3 regions of the Virgibacillus sp. genome follow, and region 2 is predicted to be linked to each of the others. Evidence: riboswitches for the same ligand, from Rfam matches in the RefSeq annotation. Region 2 holds a riboswitch; each other region holds the start of a gene.
What was found. Region 2 has a riboswitch for S-adenosylmethionine ahead of HLX49_RS14365 (methionine ABC transporter ATP-binding protein). Riboswitches for the same ligand answer to the same signal wherever they lie in the genome.
Positions count from the first base shown of each region.

Region 1 (5,815 bases), on a different contig from region 2:
TTGGCGAGTATTTGGAATTAATCGTTTCTTTACCGACAGCTTCTGCAACAGCACGTAACATTGCAGGCGACGCGCCACAGCATAAGCCAATATAGTTCACACCGATGTCTTTTGCTTCTTTCGCCCAAGCGGCTAATTCGTAGCGGTTGTGATAAAGCGGATCAAGTGCCGTTGGGAATGTCGTTTCTGTAGGTAAATGGCAACTGCAACCTCCATCCGGCAAGTTGAAAAAGGTTGGGTGCGCCTCTGTTGTTCGATAAGGTATTGGTAATGCCCCAACATAACCTTTGACTGTATCTCTTATTTTAGCTACAAAGGGCTGGATGGTATCAGGGCCACGGAAGCAATTCATTCCGACGACGAGCGCTCCTTTTTCAGATAATAATTGGCAAGCTTCCTCTACGGTATACCCGTCCCTTAGAATGTTTTCTCCCATAAGACCAAAAGTGATAACGGCTGGGAGTTCTTGTTTCGTAATTTCTTCTAAAGCGATTAGAGCTTCTTCATAATAATAAAATGTTTCTCCATTTACGAAATCAACACCTTCTTCTTTACACCATTGCACCATCTCGGCAAAAATGCTCCTTACTTGCTCTTTGGAAGCTGGGTCATTCGGATCGAAAATATTCGTGTTAGAAATGTTTCCAGCAACGAGTGCTTCTTCTACAGGATGTTCTTTGGCGACTTCTTTTGCTAGTTGAATGGCATTTCTGTTCAACGGCTCGAGCAATTCTTCCTTACCAATAATTCGCATCTTTTCTCTATTCCCATTGTAAGTAAACGCCAGTACGACGTCTGAGCCTGCATTCATAAAATCGCGATAAGCTTGTTTCAGAGCTTGTGGATTATCTAATGCGACTTCCGGTACAAAAGAACCTGCTTGTAAATACCCCCTGCGTTCTAATTCAAATAAATAACCTTCTCCCACAATAACCGTACCTTCCTGCAATCTTTGTTGTAAGCTGCGTTTCATCTTAAACTCCTCCTTTTATTTTGAAACCTTTGCTTTGTAAAAAATGTGGCACGAAGTATGTAGCAAGAGCTACGACTTCCGGATTTAATTCATGGAAAAATTACGCCCACCTTTCATTAAAAAATCGTTTTCTTAGTTGCTTCACCTATGTGAGCTTCCATCGTGAATTATTGGAACATAAAAACCCCCTTCTTATGAATAAGAAGAGGGTAGCTTCCAAATGTTGTCTCTTCTTATCTTCAAGCGTTACGCTTCTGGAATTAGCACAGTGCAAAAGATGCCTGTTGCTGAGGTATCATAGGGGCCAGTCCCTCCACCTCTCTGGATAAGATAAATCCTATAAAGTTGTGGAATAATAAAGATTTACAGTTGGCGATGTTTAAAAACGCCATTAAATTCACAGTGTGTAAAATCTTATCATTCAGAATATGAACTATACTATATACGAAAAAAATAAATGTCAACCTATTTCGAAAATATTTTATAGATTAGAAACTTCTGCGTCTAGTAGTGGATGAGAGCCAACATTTCATTTTCTATGATGTTTTTTTCATAAAAATACAACTTTTATTATAAAGTTCCGGCAAGCCCAAATTTAAAATGCCTGTAATGCGTTCTGCAAATCATGTTTTAAATCATTCACATGCTCTATTCCGACCGAAAAGCGTAATAAACAGTCATCAATGCCACGCTTGGTACGTTCATTAAGGGGAATATCCGCATGTGTTTGTGTCGCTGGATACGTGATAAAGCTTTCCACACCGCCTAGACTTTCGGCGAAGGTAATCAGTTGCATTTGCTGTAAAAAAGGGTCTACCCACTTGCTATCGTGTAAACGAAAAGATAACATACCACCTTTGCCAGGATAAAGCACCTCTTTTATTGCTTGGTGGTTGCTTAAAAAATGGGCTAATTCTCGGGCATTTGTTTCATGCTTTTCCATACGCAAGGAAAGCGTTTTTAACCCTCTAATTAACAGCCAACAATCAAATGGAGAAAGCACTGCCCCAGATGCATTATGCATCATAGCGAGTTGTTCACAAATCGGTTCATTGTTAGCAACTACTATGCCAGCCAATACATCATTGTGCCCGCCGATATACTTTGTTGCACTATGTAGAATAATATTAGCGCCAAGTTCTAAAGGGCGTTGCAAATATGGCGTAAGGAAGGTGTTGTCAACAATAAGTAATAGATTATATTTTTTAGTAAGGTGAGCGATGGAGGCAATATCTATTTCCTGCATTAAAGGGTTTGTCGGTGTTTCAATAAATATTGCTTTTGTTTTGTTAGATATGTTTGCTTCCGTTTCTTTGAAGTTGGTAAAAGGATCATAGCAGATCTTGAAATGGTATGCTTTGTTGTACTGTTCCAACAAACGATACGTTCCCCCGTAAATATCTGCTGAAGCAATGATTTCATCACCAGCTTGAAAAAGGGAAAGTACAAGCTGGATAGCCGCCATGCCTGAACTACAAGCAAAGGCTTGCTTACCAGATTCTAAATGCGCAACACCTTCCTCTAACAGGCATCGGGTAGGGTTTTTTGTACGGCTATAATCATACCCGGTTGACTGCCCTATCCCATCATGTTTGAATGCAGTTGATAAATAAATAGGGGGATTAACTGCGCCAGTGCGAGCATCACTTCGATTTCCTAGTTGCACCATGTTTGTTTCACGCGTTTGTTGTAACATTTTATCATCTCCTTAAAAATGGTTACAAGGAGAGGATGCAAAAAACCTCTCCTTGAAATAAGAAGAGGTTTCCTAATATGTCGAAAAGGAGCTTCTTCTTATCTTCAAGCGCTATGCTTCTGGAATTGGCACAGTACCGCATGCGGTCTGTTGCCGAGGTATCAAAGGGCCAGTCCCTCCACCTCTCTGGATAAGAAAATGTCTATTGAATTTTAAAAGTTTGAATATTAGAATACAAGGAAAATGAATAAAAGTCAAGGGGATTTTTTAATCGATTTAGGCTTCCGATAAAATTTTTTTTTGCACTATAGGAAGGTATAAATTTTTTGGTTTATCGTATACGAAAAACAAAGGCTTTCGAAAGGCTTGGTGACAAGCCAAGTTTTCTAAGAACTACTATCAGTTAAATGTGGTTTCTACATAAATATTCCATGATGAACTCCGTGGTGTTCAAGGAGTTCATCATACTTACATGTTTTCCATTAACCGTTTAGCGATTTTTTGATAATCATCTTTATCAATGCCAGGTGCAAATTGTTCAGGAAGGTCTTCTAAATTAGGAACAGGGCCTCCTTTTGGTGTTCCTTCCTTGACGATTAGCTTCTCCCCATTCTCTGGATTGTCTCCTTTCCAAATTTGTCGGATATCGTTATAATCTCCCACATCATTCCACGTGTATAAAACATTTGCCAATCCTTGTTCTTCAAATTTTCGAGCATAATCAAACTTCGTGTTCGATAAATCAGGAATCGGGATAAGCTTTTTAACGTCAACGCCTGTTGCGATTTCTAATGCTTTCGCATAGGCTAGCACATGTGTACCTCCACGAACTAATAAGTAACCAATCATTTCTCTTGCTGTTTCATGTTCTGTCATTTCGTAAACGCGCATTTTATGTGTACGAGCGCCGACTTCAAGAAAGAAATTGTGTAGTAAATCTAAGACAAGATTGCCGCTACTAAAGACATTATCTCCTGTCCATGCTCGACCCATGGAGTCACCTACAAGTGCTGTTTGAGCAGTAGCGATAAATTGATACGTATTTCGACTGTCTTTTCCTTCGCGTAACGGGGTTACATCTGGGTTTCCCGTGTAAAAGGTGTTTCCTTTTGAAAGTAGATTAATTGTGTTCGTCACAAGTTCAACATGGCCGAACTCTTCAGCTGTTATACTTGCTACAAGATCGTAAAATGGTTTAAGCTTATCTTTTTGGCGGAAATTGAACGATTGAAACATATAATTATTTAATGTAGACATCTCGCCAAATTTCCCACCTAATAATTCTTGGACCGCTGCTGCAGCATTAGGATCGCCGTGTTCAGGAACAGGCAGTTCAATTAACATGCGGTTTTCACGCTTAAACATGAGAAGCCTCCTTCTTTAGCTTTTCGGAATCACCCAAACAATTTGTTGAATACGAATATAGAATGAAGATCCGCCCGATTCTAAAACGATATGGTCAGGCATTACTGTTTTTAAGCTACCTGTCACTGTTCCTTGTGTTGTTTGTACAATGAGCGTGGCACCTGTTATTGACTGTAAAGTTTGGTATACGTAAGGGTCAAAAGCACTTGTAAATGATGGGGTTTGTGCGTTCATTTTTCAGCCTCCCTTTATGATGGATACTCACTACAACTAGGCTATGACGGCAAAAAGCAGGTTATTCGTTGGACAAGTTGAAAATAAATGCTTATCTCGTATTTTATAGAATTCTTCATAATTGAAAAGTCGCTGAAGTTCACAATTATCCACGAGTTGCTACACCCTAAGCCAATAAAAAAAACAGTAGCGTTTTATAATTGCTACTGTTTTTTTATTGATTTGGTCTGCACTATAAGAAAGTATAAAATGAGGTGCTTGGATCGGCGTCTGGCTCCAGGGCTCAGCAACTAGGCGTCTTCACGAATCGCCCTACGATAAGTCATCATTGGTTCGTGGCTAAGAGGATGGACGACTAAAACAGGGCTTGCCGCTCGACATCGGCATACCCCTGTTTTAGTGGCATAATACCTTTATCTCCGTTGCTAAACGGGAACTTGCTTCTTTGTTCCACTATAGGAAAGCATAGAATTACTATTGATTATAGTATAAGAAAAATTAAGGCTTTCTCTAAAAGGCTTGGCGGTAAGCCAAGTTTTTCTAAATGAACTTAATTTGTAAAATTTTTTGCCATAGTGACAAATTCACGCACGGCATACGGCAAATATTTATCTTTTTTCCAAATAAGTGCCAACTCAAGATGAACCCTTGGGTGTTTGAAAGGAATAGCTTGAACATCGTGATGGAGCAGTTGTTGGCAAATTTTACTAGGGAAAAGAGCGATGCCTAAGTTTGCCTCCACCATTTCTATCATAAAGTCTCGCTGCGAACTTTTACATACTGCATTTGGTGAAAAATCGTAATATTGACAGGCTTCTACAATCCGGTCATGTAAAGAGAAATCTTGCTGATATAAAATAAATGGTTCATCCTGTAAATCTGGCAATGCAACAGATTTTTCAGAAGCAAGAGGGTGATTGTTTTGGACAACGACCATTAAAGGGTCTTTTAACAGGTTTATTGTAGAAAAGTGGTGTTTTTCTACTGGTAGATTACAAATGAGGCCAACATCTAACTCTCCTTCTTTTACCCCATGTTGAATTAAATTACTACCCACTTCGTTTAGTTCAATATGAAAGGAGGGATGCGCTGCTTTGTATTGACTAATTAATTTTGAAAAAAAAGTAGCGCCAATAATGGGAGGGATGCCAATTTTTATTTGTCCTTTTTTTAATTGCACCACGTCATACATTTCCGTTGTTAGATTTTCATAAGCTTCGATAAATTGTTTGGCGTTCCCTAAAAACGCAGCGCCCGCATCTGTCAGTTCAATCTTTTTTCCACCTCGATAAAATAAAGTAACACCGAGCTGATTTTCTAAATTTTTAATTGCTTTACTTAAGGAAGGCTGGGAGATGTGAAGCGTGGAGGCAGCTTTGGTGAAATTTTGTTTATTGGCTACAGCAATGAAATACTCAACTTGACGAATGTCCATATAATCCGACCTTCCGTTTGTTAAATTCCTGTTTTTCATTATTATACTAAAATCAATAGCTAAAAGGAATAACACTTATGCAAAACGGATATTTCAATTTTATGATTTTTAA
Region 1 is NZ_JABXHF010000036.1:12,804-18,618, reverse strand. It holds gene HLX49_RS09380 (homocysteine S-methyltransferase family protein) at 1-973, opposite strand, end outside; SAM riboswitch class I at 1,204-1,305, opposite strand; gene HLX49_RS09375 (methionine biosynthesis PLP-dependent protein) at 1,569-2,669, opposite strand; SAM riboswitch class I at 2,765-2,866, opposite strand; gene HLX49_RS09370 (manganese catalase family protein) at 3,138-4,034, opposite strand; gene HLX49_RS09365 (YuzF family protein) at 4,050-4,268, opposite strand; gene HLX49_RS09360 (LysR family transcriptional regulator) at 4,819-5,703, opposite strand.
Region 1: it holds a riboswitch for S-adenosylmethionine, as region 2 does, so the genes downstream of both, HLX49_RS09375 (methionine biosynthesis PLP-dependent protein) here and HLX49_RS14365 (methionine ABC transporter ATP-binding protein) in region 2, are expected to answer to the same signal.

Region 2 (5,815 bases):
GTCGAGGTGCGGAGTTGGGGAGAGAAGACGCCATTTTCCTATGAACCAAAGCCTCACTGGGATGTAGCAACAGACTTAGACATCGTTGACTTTGAACGAGCTGGCAAAGTGACTGGGAGTAGGTTTGTCTTTTATAAAGGACTTGGTGCAAGATTAGAGCGTGCATTATGGAACCTGATGTTAGATTTCCATGTGGATGAACATGGCTATGAAGAAATGTTGCCACCACAAATTGTGAATCGAACTAGTATGACTGGGACAGGGCAATTACCAAAATTTGCAGAAGACGCCTTTAAACTAGAAGAATGGGATTATTATTTAGCTCCGACTGCAGAAGTGCCAGTAACAAATTATTATCGTGATGATATTTTAAAGATAGATGATTTACCGAAAAAATTTGCTGCATTTAGTAGCTGCTTTCGTTCTGAAGCAGGATCTGCTGGAAGAGACACAAGAGGTCTGATTCGTCAGCATCAATTTAATAAAGTCGAGCTTGTCCATTTTGTTAAACCTGAAGATTCCTATGAAACATTGGAAGTGTTAACAAATCATGCAGAGAAAATATTACAGTTATTAGAGCTTCCTTATCGTGTGATGAGTATGTGTACAGGAGATTTAGGCTTTACAGCAGCTAAGAAGTACGATATCGAAGTATGGATCCCTAGTCAGCATACGTATCGGGAAATTTCTTCTTGCTCTAATTTTGAAGACTTCCAGGCAAGACGTGCCAATATCCGTTTTCGTAGAGAAGCAAAAGCAAAACCAGAATTTGTGCATACATTAAACGGCTCTGGATTGGCTATTGGTCGAACTGTTGCAGCTATTTTGGAAAATTACCAGCAAGAGGATGGAACGGTTGTTATTCCAAAAGCATTGCGTCCATATATGGGAGGAAAAAAGGTCATTCAATAAGCCAATTCAAACATTTACTGTGAGTCAAATGGTAAATAGAAGAGCAAAGTCGCATTTTGGGCTTATTGACGAAGGCTGGAACAACGGTTCATGCATCTTTTTTTTAAAAGGAACATAGTCTGAAAGATAACAGGAAACATCCGCGGATAAAATTTTTATCGCAATAAAGGCTTGGCGATAGCCCATTTTTTCTAAAAATCTGTTTGACAAGTAAAGGAAACCGTAGTATGATATAACACAATATCTTGATCAAAAATAAATATAATATTTCTTCTTATTAAGAGAGGTGGAGGGAATTGGCCCTTAGAAGCCTCGGCAGCGGACTCGTAAGTAGTACTGTGCTAAATCCAACAAGCAAGCATGCTTGAAAAATAAGAAGCGGAAACCAATAGATTGGAAATCCCTTCTTATTTCGTATAAGGAGGGATTTCTTTTTACGCAATAGGAAAGGGTGGAATTTTCAGAGTTTATAACTTAAGCAAAACGGTGGTGTTACCGCCAAAAAATAACATACTTCTTATCTAGAGAGGTGGAGGGACTGGCCCATAGAAGCCTCGGCAGCGGACTCATATGAGTACTGTGCCAAATCCAGCAAACAAGTAGTTTGAAAGATAAGAAGAGGATATGTATAAAAAATACCTCTTCTTATGGAAGGGGTATTTTTTATACTATAGGAAAGCATAAAAGTTTAAAGGTTTATAGTATAAGAACATCTTTGTTATTTTTGGAAAAGCTAGATCCATGGCAATTGTTTCACATGGAACAATTGCCATACAAAGCGATTTTAAGTGAAAAAGAATGGTGGATTGGTTCAATGATTATATTTGATCAGGTAACGAAAGTGTATGAAGGAAAAGGTGAATCTGTTAAAGCATTGCACAACGTGGATTTACAGGTAAAAAAAGGAGAAATATATGGTGTGATTGGATTTAGTGGTGCAGGAAAAAGCTCGCTCATACGCTGTGTGAATGCTTTAGAACGTCCGTCATCTGGAAGAGTAATCATAGATGGAAAGGATCTCTTACAATTAACTGCAAAAGAAGTACGTGAAGCAAAACGGAATATCGGTATGATTTTTCAACATTTTAATCTTTTACATTCAAAAACAGTGTTTACGAATGTAGCGATGCCTCTACTAGTGGCAAAACGTCCTAAAGAGGAAGTGAGAAAAAGAGTATTAGAGTTACTCGCTTTTGTTGGTTTAGAAGATAAAGCAAACAGTTACCCCGATCAGCTATCTGGAGGGCAAAAACAACGCGTAGGGATAGCTCGTGCTTTAGTTACGAATCCGAAAGTGCTTTTATGTGATGAGGCAACATCTGCACTTGACCCAGAAACAACAAAATCTATTTTTCAACTGTTAAAACAGGTAAATCAGGCATATGGAGTGACGATTTTAATGATTACGCATGAGATGGGTGCCATCAAAGCGATTTGTGATCGGGTTGGTGTTTTAGATCAAGGAAAAATAGTGGAGTCGGGCAGTGTATTTCAAGTATTTTCAAAACCAAAAACAGCGATTGCTGCTAAGTTTGTAAGTTCTGTGATGAATGACCATATACCGGAGTCGATTTATGCGTTACTTCGTGAACAGCGAGAAGACCGGCATATATATCGCATTGTGTTTGTCGGTAATAGTGCAGGCGAGCCTTTATTATCACAAGTTGCTAAAACGTATACCGTAGATGTCAATATACTGTATGGCAGCATTACAGAAATACAAGGGATTCCTTTTGGCAATTTCATCGTTCAATTTTCAGGTACAGAGAAGGAGATGAAACGAGCTTTGCTACATATTCATCAACAAAAGGTTACTGTAAAGGAAGTGTTAGCAGATGTTAGTTGATCAAGAACAACTCTTACAAGCTTTATGGGAAACGGTCGTCATGGTCGGCGTATCATTAATTTTCTCTTTTCTTATCGGACTTGTATTAGGTGTTTTATTAGTCGTATCGAGAAAGGGGCATCTTTGGGAAAATAAAATTATTTTCACTATATTAAACACAGGAATAAATATATTTCGTTCTATTCCATTTATTATTTTGATGGTAGCCGTTATTCCATTCACAAGGCTGATTGTTGGAACTTCGATTGGAACAGCTGCTGCAATTGTACCAATGATATTATTTGCTGGCCCTTATATTGCTAGATTAATAGAAAACTCTTTACTGGAAGTTGACCCAGGGGTTATAGAAGCAGCACAAGCAATGGGGGCAACGCCATGGCAGATTATGACTCGTTTTCTTTTACCAGAAGCACGAAGTTCGTTATTACTAGGCATAACGATTGCAACAATTGGTTTAGTAGGAGCTTCTGCAATGGCTGGAGCAGTTGGTGGAGGAGGCCTTGGTGATTTAGCTATTACATATGGCTACCAGCGTTTTGACACGGTCGTGATGTTCCTTACTGTAGGGATCCTTATCATCATGGTACAAGGATTACAGTCCCTCGGAAACTACCTAGCCAGACGAGTGCGACGAAGATAATAAGGTTTACTGGGAACGTGGTAGGATATGCTTAGAGGAATACGTAGTAAGAATGAAAACAGGTGGATGAGTAAAAAACGCCTGAAAATATATACGAGGAGAGTTTTTTATGAAAAGATTAGCAGCTTTATTTTTCCTATTCATTCCATTAATTATTATTAGCGCTTGTTCTAGCAGTGAAGCTAGTTCCACGGTGAAAGTTGGTATTAGCGGTTCTGATACGACGATTTGGGATTATGTAGCGGAAAAAGCTAAGGATGAAGGGATAAACGTAGAAATTGTTCGTTTCTCCGATTATGTGCAACCTAATTTGGCTTTAGCAGAAGGAGAGATTGATGCAAATGCATTCCAAACGGTTTCTTATTTTGATGCGTTTATAAAAGAACATGATTTAGATTTAACACCAATTGCCACGACGGTCATTGCTCCAATGGGGTTATATTCGGAAAAACATGGTACCACAGAGGACATACCTAAAGGAGGGACGATTGCTTTAGCAAAAGAAGCTACCAATATGGGAAGAGGTTTATTATTATTACAGGACGCAGGTTTGATTAAATTAGCGGAAGACTTCGATGGCAATGGTGCTTTAGATAAAATCATTGACAACCCAAGAAATCTGCAATTTGAATTACTTGTTGCTGGGCAAACGCCAAGAGTCCTTCCTGATGTGGATGCTTCAATTATAAACAATGGAATAGCCGTAGACGCAGGATTAAGTCCATTGAAAGATGCTATATATCATGAGGATGAAACAGCTACAGCCTATATTAACATTATTGCTGTTCAGGAAAAGAATAAAGATGATCAAGTATTGACGAAGCTGGCAGAGATTTACCAAACTGAAGATGTAGCTAAATTTATTGAAAAAGAACGTGACGGAAATTCTATTCCAACTTTTGTGCCATTAAGTGAAATTGGCTACTAAATTTAAAATGAGGTGATAATAATGACGTTTACTACAGAAACGACAACGATTTGGAAACAGGAAATAGCAAAAAATATAGCGGCTAATAAGGAAAGATATATTCAGATTAGTCATGATATCCATGCTCATCCTGAAATTGGAAATCAAGAAACATATGCTGCTAAAACATTAACAGATATTTTAGTGGAAAATGGCTTTGATGTTCAATTGGATGTGGCAGGGCATGCTACTGCGTTTATCGCTAGAAAGAAAAGTGCTTTGGACGGAAGGAGAATTGCGTTTTTAGCGGAATATGATGCTTTACCAGAGATCGGTCATGCATGTGGTCATAATATCATTGGTACGTTAAGTGTTGGTGCTGCCATTGGTTTAAGTCAAGTAATCGATGAAGTAGGTGGTGAAGTAGTAGTCTTTGGAACGCCTGCTGAAGAAGGTGGACCGAATGGCAGTGCAAAAGGCAGCTTTGTTAAAGCTAAAATTACAGAAAGCATTGATGCAGCCCTTATGCTTCATCCTGGTGCAGATACACGGCTGACAGGTCCTACATTGGCAGTAGATCCGCTCGACTTTGAATTTTTTGGTAAAACTGCTCATGCTTCTGCGCATCCAGATCAAGGAATTAATGCGTTAGATGGGGTTATTCAATTGTTTAATGGCATCAATGCTTTACGTCAACATGTTTCAAACGATGTACGGATACATGGCATTATTACAGATGGCGGTGACGCTCCTAACGTTGTACCTGATTATGCGAAAGCTCGATTTTTCATTCGTGCAAGAACAAGGGAAGGTTTGAATCAAGTTACGGAGCGAGTAAAAGCAATTGCAGAGGGTGCTGCTTTAACAACAGGAGCCAAAGTAAAAGTATCTCCATTTCAAAATGAAGTGGATAATTTTATTATCAATGAGAGTCTAGATGATATTTTTAAAACGGAAATAGAGCAATTCGGAGAGACAGTACTTGAACGTTATTCGCAAGCTTTAGGTTCGACAGATGCAGGGAATATAAGCCAAGTAGTTCCAACAATTCATCCGCATATTAAAATTGGCTCGAGTAGTTTAATTGGTCATACTGTTTCGTTTCGAGAAGCTGCCAAGTCAAAGCAAGCAGATGAAGCATTAATTGTTGGAGCAAAAGCAGTGGCATTTACAGCGCTAAAATTGTTAACGGATGAGACAGCTCTTGACAGGGTAAGGAAGGAATTTCTTTATAAAACGGAGAAATAATTTTGATTGATGTTGCGGTAATTAGTGGGTGGTTCTTTTATCCCCTACTTTCTTAGTATGTAAGATATTACCTAAAAGTTTCTAGAAGAAATGGGGATGTAGTAGCTGTTATTTTCACTTAGACACCTACCAATTCCTGAGGTTACAGCACCTTCTATCTCTGCTAAATATTCTCTTTAAAGCAGGATATTAATTTTGTTTTTCTACATTTTCAGGAAACTTTCATGCTTCTTGTGCGTATAACAGCTAGACGAACATAGGA
Region 2 is NZ_JABXHF010000077.1:6,389-12,203, forward strand. It holds gene serS (serine--tRNA ligase) at 1-912, shown strand, start outside; SAM riboswitch class I at 1,184-1,290, shown strand; SAM riboswitch class I at 1,427-1,530, shown strand; gene HLX49_RS14365 (methionine ABC transporter ATP-binding protein) at 1,727-2,758, shown strand; gene HLX49_RS14370 (methionine ABC transporter permease) at 2,748-3,398, shown strand; gene HLX49_RS14375 (MetQ/NlpA family ABC transporter substrate-binding protein) at 3,508-4,326, shown strand; gene HLX49_RS14380 (M20 family metallopeptidase) at 4,348-5,553, shown strand.

Region 3 (5,815 bases), on a different contig from region 2:
TGACATGCACGAAATCAGGAGTTATATAGTTTAATAAACGTTGATAGTGTGTAATAATTAAGCAGCCAAAGTTTTCGTCACGAAGTTTGTTAATGCCTTTAGACACTATTTTCAATGCATCAATATCTAAACCAGAGTCGATTTCATCCAAAATGGCGATCTCAGGCTTCAGTAGCATAAGTTGCAGAATTTCGTTACGCTTTTTCTCCCCGCCAGAAAACCCTTCATTCAAATATCTTTGCGCCATATTCTTATCAATTTCTAAATAATCAAGAGCATTGTCCATTTCTTTAATAAAGTTCATAAGTGAAATTTCGTTTCCTTCGCCGCGGCGAGCATTCATCGAAGAACGCAAGAAGTCAGAAGTAGTTACACCGCTAATTTCACTTGGATATTGCATCGCAAGGAATAAACCAGCACGAGCACGCTCATCTACTTCCATTTCCAATACATCTTCTCCATCCAATAAGATGCTTCCTTCTGTAACTTCATACTTCGGATGCCCCATAATCGCAGAAGCTAAAGTGGATTTACCAGTACCATTTGGTCCCATAATTGCATGAAATTCTCCACCCTTTATTGTTAAGTCGACACCTTTTAGTATCTCCTTATCTTCAATTGATACGTGTAAATTCTTAATTTCTAGCGTTGATCCAGCCATATTTATACCTCCAAATTCATTATTGTAATTATCACATTGCCTAAGCGTGATAGTCATTCTCAATTTATTCTCATTACAATCTTAAATCATTTCGAATTTATTATCAACTCTTTAGAACAGGAAATCCTATGTATAAATGGACATTCTTTATGTTATCTTATTGATAATGGATAACTCAACTTCTTTGCCTCTACTTAATTTAATGATTCAAAATGCATACTGGCAGCGGTTACAAGGATATATGCCCACATAAAGGTGCATCTTTCATCCGTTTAATTTTTTTTGGATCCCACTGAATATTTTAGTAGCTTAAGAGTATAACCTAAAGCCCTCTTACGAAAAAATTTCGTTGCTATTTCTCACTTAGGCTTGTTCAAATTGTTGAAGCAGGCCTTACAACAATAGCAAAAGGGCGTTTATGCGAATCGCAAACGCCCTTACGCTATTATTTATCTACATTTTTAAAATAATTAGCCGTGTTGTTGGTTCATATATGCTAAGGTAAATAGCTTACACTTCTGATATTCTTGCTGCCGTTTTTTTTCAACTGCTAGCCGTTGTTTTAACTTCCGTTGATACTCCCCAAAACCAATATGATGCGATTGCTGCATTGCTTTTTCCATTTCAGAAGTGTACTTCATTTTTATTCCACTATGAATAGGGAATCATCCTTTCCTCGTTTTGACTCATCATAAGCTTAACATAAGACAAGTTCCCTTCTCAAAATGGATATAAACGTTTCATTCGGCATATTCACGGTTAAATTTCACTTATATACGGATACGTTGGCGATACCTACACATACAGTAAATTTCGCTAAATCTTAGCCTATTGCTACTATTTTATTTCTCTTCTTTTACTGGAACAATTGCTCCATTATATTTTTCCCTCATAAAAGCTTGAATTTCTTCTGATTGTAAGACCTCAGCTAATTTATTTAATGCTTCATCGTCTTTATCCTCTTTCTTCACTGCCAACACATTCACATAAGGAGATTCATCGCCTTCAATAAATAAACCATCTTCTTCTGGCTTTAGACCAGCATCAATTGCATAGTTCGTATTAATGGCTACAAGGGCATCCTCTTCCCTTTCATAGTATTCTGGAAGGACAGCAGCCTCATATTCAGGTGAAAAAGTTAAGTTTTTGGGATTTTCTACTATATCATCAACAGTAGCACGTGCTTTGTCTACATCTTCATCTATTTTAATAAGTCCTTGTTCTTCAAACAAAGTTAAAATTCGCCCATGATCTGGCACGGAGTTACTCATAATAACTTCCGCTCCTTCTGGAATATCCTCCACATTAGATATCCCTTTGGAATATACGCCCATCGGTTCAATATGAATACCTGCAATATAATCTAAATCGTAACCTGTATCATCAATTGTTTGCTCAAGAAATGGGATGTGTTGATAATAGTTAGCATCAATTTCTCCATTCGCAAGATCATCATTCGGTAACACATAGTCTTGGTATTCACTAATTTCCAGGGTAATACCTTTCTCTTCTAAAATCGGCTTAGCTTCTGCTAATATTTCTGCGTGTGGTACACTGGAAGCTCCGACGGTTATTTTATTATCGTCTTTTTCTTTTTCCCCACCACAAGCAGCTAATAAACCACCTAATACAATAAGGATTAAAATGGAAAGAATATATTTTTTCATGTTGGCACGCTCCTCTTTCATCGTTTTTATTTGCATACATTTGTCAAAATTACACTTCATTATTATAATTAATAATTTTCCTTAACGTTTATCTAGTTTGCGTGTAATATAATCACCAATAAATTGAAATAGAAATACAATGAACACAATAATTACGGAACAAAGCAAAACAATATCAAAGTCTCTACGTTGAAAGCCCGAGTAATATGCATAGCTTCCCAGGCCTCCTGACCCAATTGCTCCTGCCATTGCTGTATAACCAATAAGCGCAATAGCAGTAACGGTAAGTCCTGAAATTAAAGCTGGCATTGCTTCTGGTAACAATACTTTAAAAATAATTGTTCGGGTCTTGGCACCCATTGCTTTAGCAGCCTCTATGACACCTTTATCTACTTCTCTTAAAGCAATTTCCACCAACCGTCCATAAAATGGTGCTGCTCCAATAATTAATGCCGGGAGCGCAGCGTTAGGGCCTCTTATCGTACCAACAAGAAAATCAGTAAAAGGGAATAACAATAATATTAATATAATAAAAGGAATAGCACGAAATACATTTACAAACGTGGCCGTGATAAAGTTAACCCATTTATTTTGCCATAGTCCCCCTTTATTAGTGAGAAATAACAGTAACCCAAGTAAAATACCAAAAATAAAGGTTCCTATTAAAGCAATAATCGTCATATAAAATGTTTCTTTCGTTGCTTCTATAATATCTTCTACTTTAATAGTAGCAAATAAATCAGCTAACACCGCGAATCACCTCCAACTCTACAGAAGTTTTTTCTGTTACATGTTGGATTGCTTGTGTGATTTCTGATTCTTCACCAGTCATCTGGATAAATAGCGTACCGTACGCACCAGCCTGTGTTCGCGTAATTTTCCCTTGTAAAATACTAATGTCAATGTCATACGTCTTTACGAGCTTACTGATTAAAGCATCGTTCGTTGTTTCACCTACAAAATGGAGACGAATCAACTTACCATTCTCAAATGTGCGAACTAAATGTTCAAACTCATTCTCGGCTTCTGCATCCCCCATTAGCTGTTGAACGAACTTTTTCGTAACATCTTTTTTGGGGTGTGAGAACACATCCAATACATTACCTTGTTCTACCACTTTTCCGTTTTCCATCACGGCTACATGGTTACATATTTTGCGAATAACATGCATTTCATGTGTAATTAATATAATCGTTAAGCCTAATTGCTGATTTATGTCAACAAGCAAGTCTAAAATAGAGTTTGTTGTTTCTGGATCTAAGGCTGATGTTGCTTCATCACATAATAATACGGAAGGCTTGTTTGCTAAAGCTCTTGCTATGCCCACCCGTTGCTTTTGTCCACCGCTTAATTGCGAAGGATAGGTCATTTCCTTCCCGGATAAACCGACCAAATTAATGAGAGATTGAACACGTTGATTCCGTTCTTCTTTTTCAACACCTGCTATTTCTAATGGGAAGGCTATATTTTCTTTCACAGTACGTGACCATAACAAATTAAAATGCTGGAATACCATCCCAATATCTTGTCTAGCTAACCGCAATTCATTCTTTTTTAATGCTGTTATTTCTTGGTTACGGATAAAAATCTTACCACCTGTAGGTTCTTCTAAACGATTCAGTAATCGCACAAACGTACTTTTTCCTGCACCACTATAACCGATCACACCAAAGATATCTCCTTGTTTAATCGAAAGGGTTACATCGTCAACAGCCGTTGTGTCTGTCTTGTTTGCAGTAAAAACTTTACGCAAACCCTCTATCGATATCACACATAGTCCTCCTTTTTGTCCCTTTACTATTATGCCCACATCAGCAATTAAAAACGCCTTTCTGTAAGAGAACAGAAAGACGTATACATGTCAAAATGTCCCCTCATCTACCAAGACATACGCCTTGCAGGAATTAGCACCTTTCAAAATAAAACATTTATTTGAAGGTTGCCGCGGGTTCATAGGGCCAGTCCCTCCACCGCTCAAGATAAGAGTTAATTATTATTTAATTGGAATAGAAATCATAATAACACGTTGCTTGCTATTTGTCAATGTAATTTTACTATTGAAATGAAAACAATTCTGGTCTATGCATGATCAAGTGTTGGTATATATTTGCTACATCGCGAAATGCATACATTTTTTCAACGAGCTCTCCATCTTTCTTTATAAGCAAACAAGGAACACTTTCTATTTGATACGTTTGCATAAATTCTGGATGTAGTGATGCATTCATTTCTAAAAATAGCTCTTGCTTTTGCATTTGTTCCATTTTAAGTAACATACTTTTAGCAAGATTACACGTTCCGCAAAGTGGTGTATAAATATAAAGAAAGTAATTGGATTGCTGTAGTTGCTCTTTTGTTACTTGTTGCAAACTATCACCTTTTTACTTTAAATTAAATCAGAAATATAGGATTAACCGCTATTCGTTTACTCACTAAAACTTGAGCTAGTACATTTTCAGGTGTCGTCGCTACTTCTCTGTACTCGCTACTTACATAGACGTGTTCAGCATGTGGTAATTCTCTTGCTAGTTGTTTACGAAGCTTGATGCCAGAAGGATCTTCGTCGACAAGAATATAAACATCCTTATCATCTAAACCATATTCCTCCAACATGTGATCAAATCGCTCTACTCCAAGCGTTCCATTTGTGCAAACAATGGTGATCTCTTCGGCAATCACTTTATTCACTTGCTTCTTATCAGTCAATCCTTCTACAATCATAACCTTTTCTGATCCATCTGTAATCATCACACAGCACTCCTTGAAAAATCAAGCAACAAGCTTGCAATAAAAAATGTTTTATTTACCTTTAGCTGTCTTTCAATAATGTAAACCTAGCTGGGAATATGTAGATATTTATAAAAGGATAACTGCACAACTAGAAGGCTTTTGACTATTGAATGTATACATCATATAGCAAGACTTCATCTCTGTACTATAATGCTTTTCATATTATCAATAAGTTTACTCCTAGTTTATGTAACAGACGGACAATTATTAACATTCTTATAAACAAAGCTGATTGCAAAGCATTGCAGATCAGCTTTGTTCACACTATAAGAAAGTATAAAATTTTTAAGGTTTAAAAACAAAGGCTTTCGCCATAATACTTTGGCTACAAGCCTAGTTTTTCTAATATTTATTCACTGATAATTTCTTCGTAAGCTTCCGCAGATAGTAAGTCATCCAATTCTGTTTCCTTAGTTGGTTCAACAACGACCATCCATGCCTTTTCGTATGGTGATTCATTCACCAATTCAGGGCTATCTTCCAATTCTTCATTCATTTCAACTACTTTGCCACTAATAGGAGCATATAATTCCGATACCGTTTTCACAGACTCTACACTACCGAAAGGCTCATTGATTTCTAATTCGTCACCGACTTCAGGTAGTTCAACGAACACAATGTCACCTAACTCATCTTGTGCAAATGCAGTAATTCCAATGCGCACAGTTCCATCTTCTTTTTTTACCCATTCGTGTTC
Region 3 is NZ_JABXHF010000024.1:2,108-7,922, forward strand. It holds gene sufC (Fe-S cluster assembly ATPase SufC) at 1-661, opposite strand, end outside; gene HLX49_RS06960 (YuzK family famiily protein) at 1,132-1,302, opposite strand; gene HLX49_RS06965 (MetQ/NlpA family ABC transporter substrate-binding protein) at 1,504-2,328, opposite strand; gene HLX49_RS06970 (methionine ABC transporter permease) at 2,410-3,078, opposite strand; gene HLX49_RS06975 (methionine ABC transporter ATP-binding protein) at 3,068-4,099, opposite strand; SAM riboswitch class I at 4,200-4,314, opposite strand; gene HLX49_RS06980 (thioredoxin family protein) at 4,383-4,697, opposite strand; gene HLX49_RS06985 (toprim domain-containing protein) at 4,720-5,076, opposite strand; gene gcvH (glycine cleavage system protein GcvH) at 5,468-5,815, opposite strand, start outside.
Region 3: it holds a riboswitch for S-adenosylmethionine, as region 2 does, so the genes downstream of both, HLX49_RS06975 (methionine ABC transporter ATP-binding protein) here and HLX49_RS14365 (methionine ABC transporter ATP-binding protein) in region 2, are expected to answer to the same signal.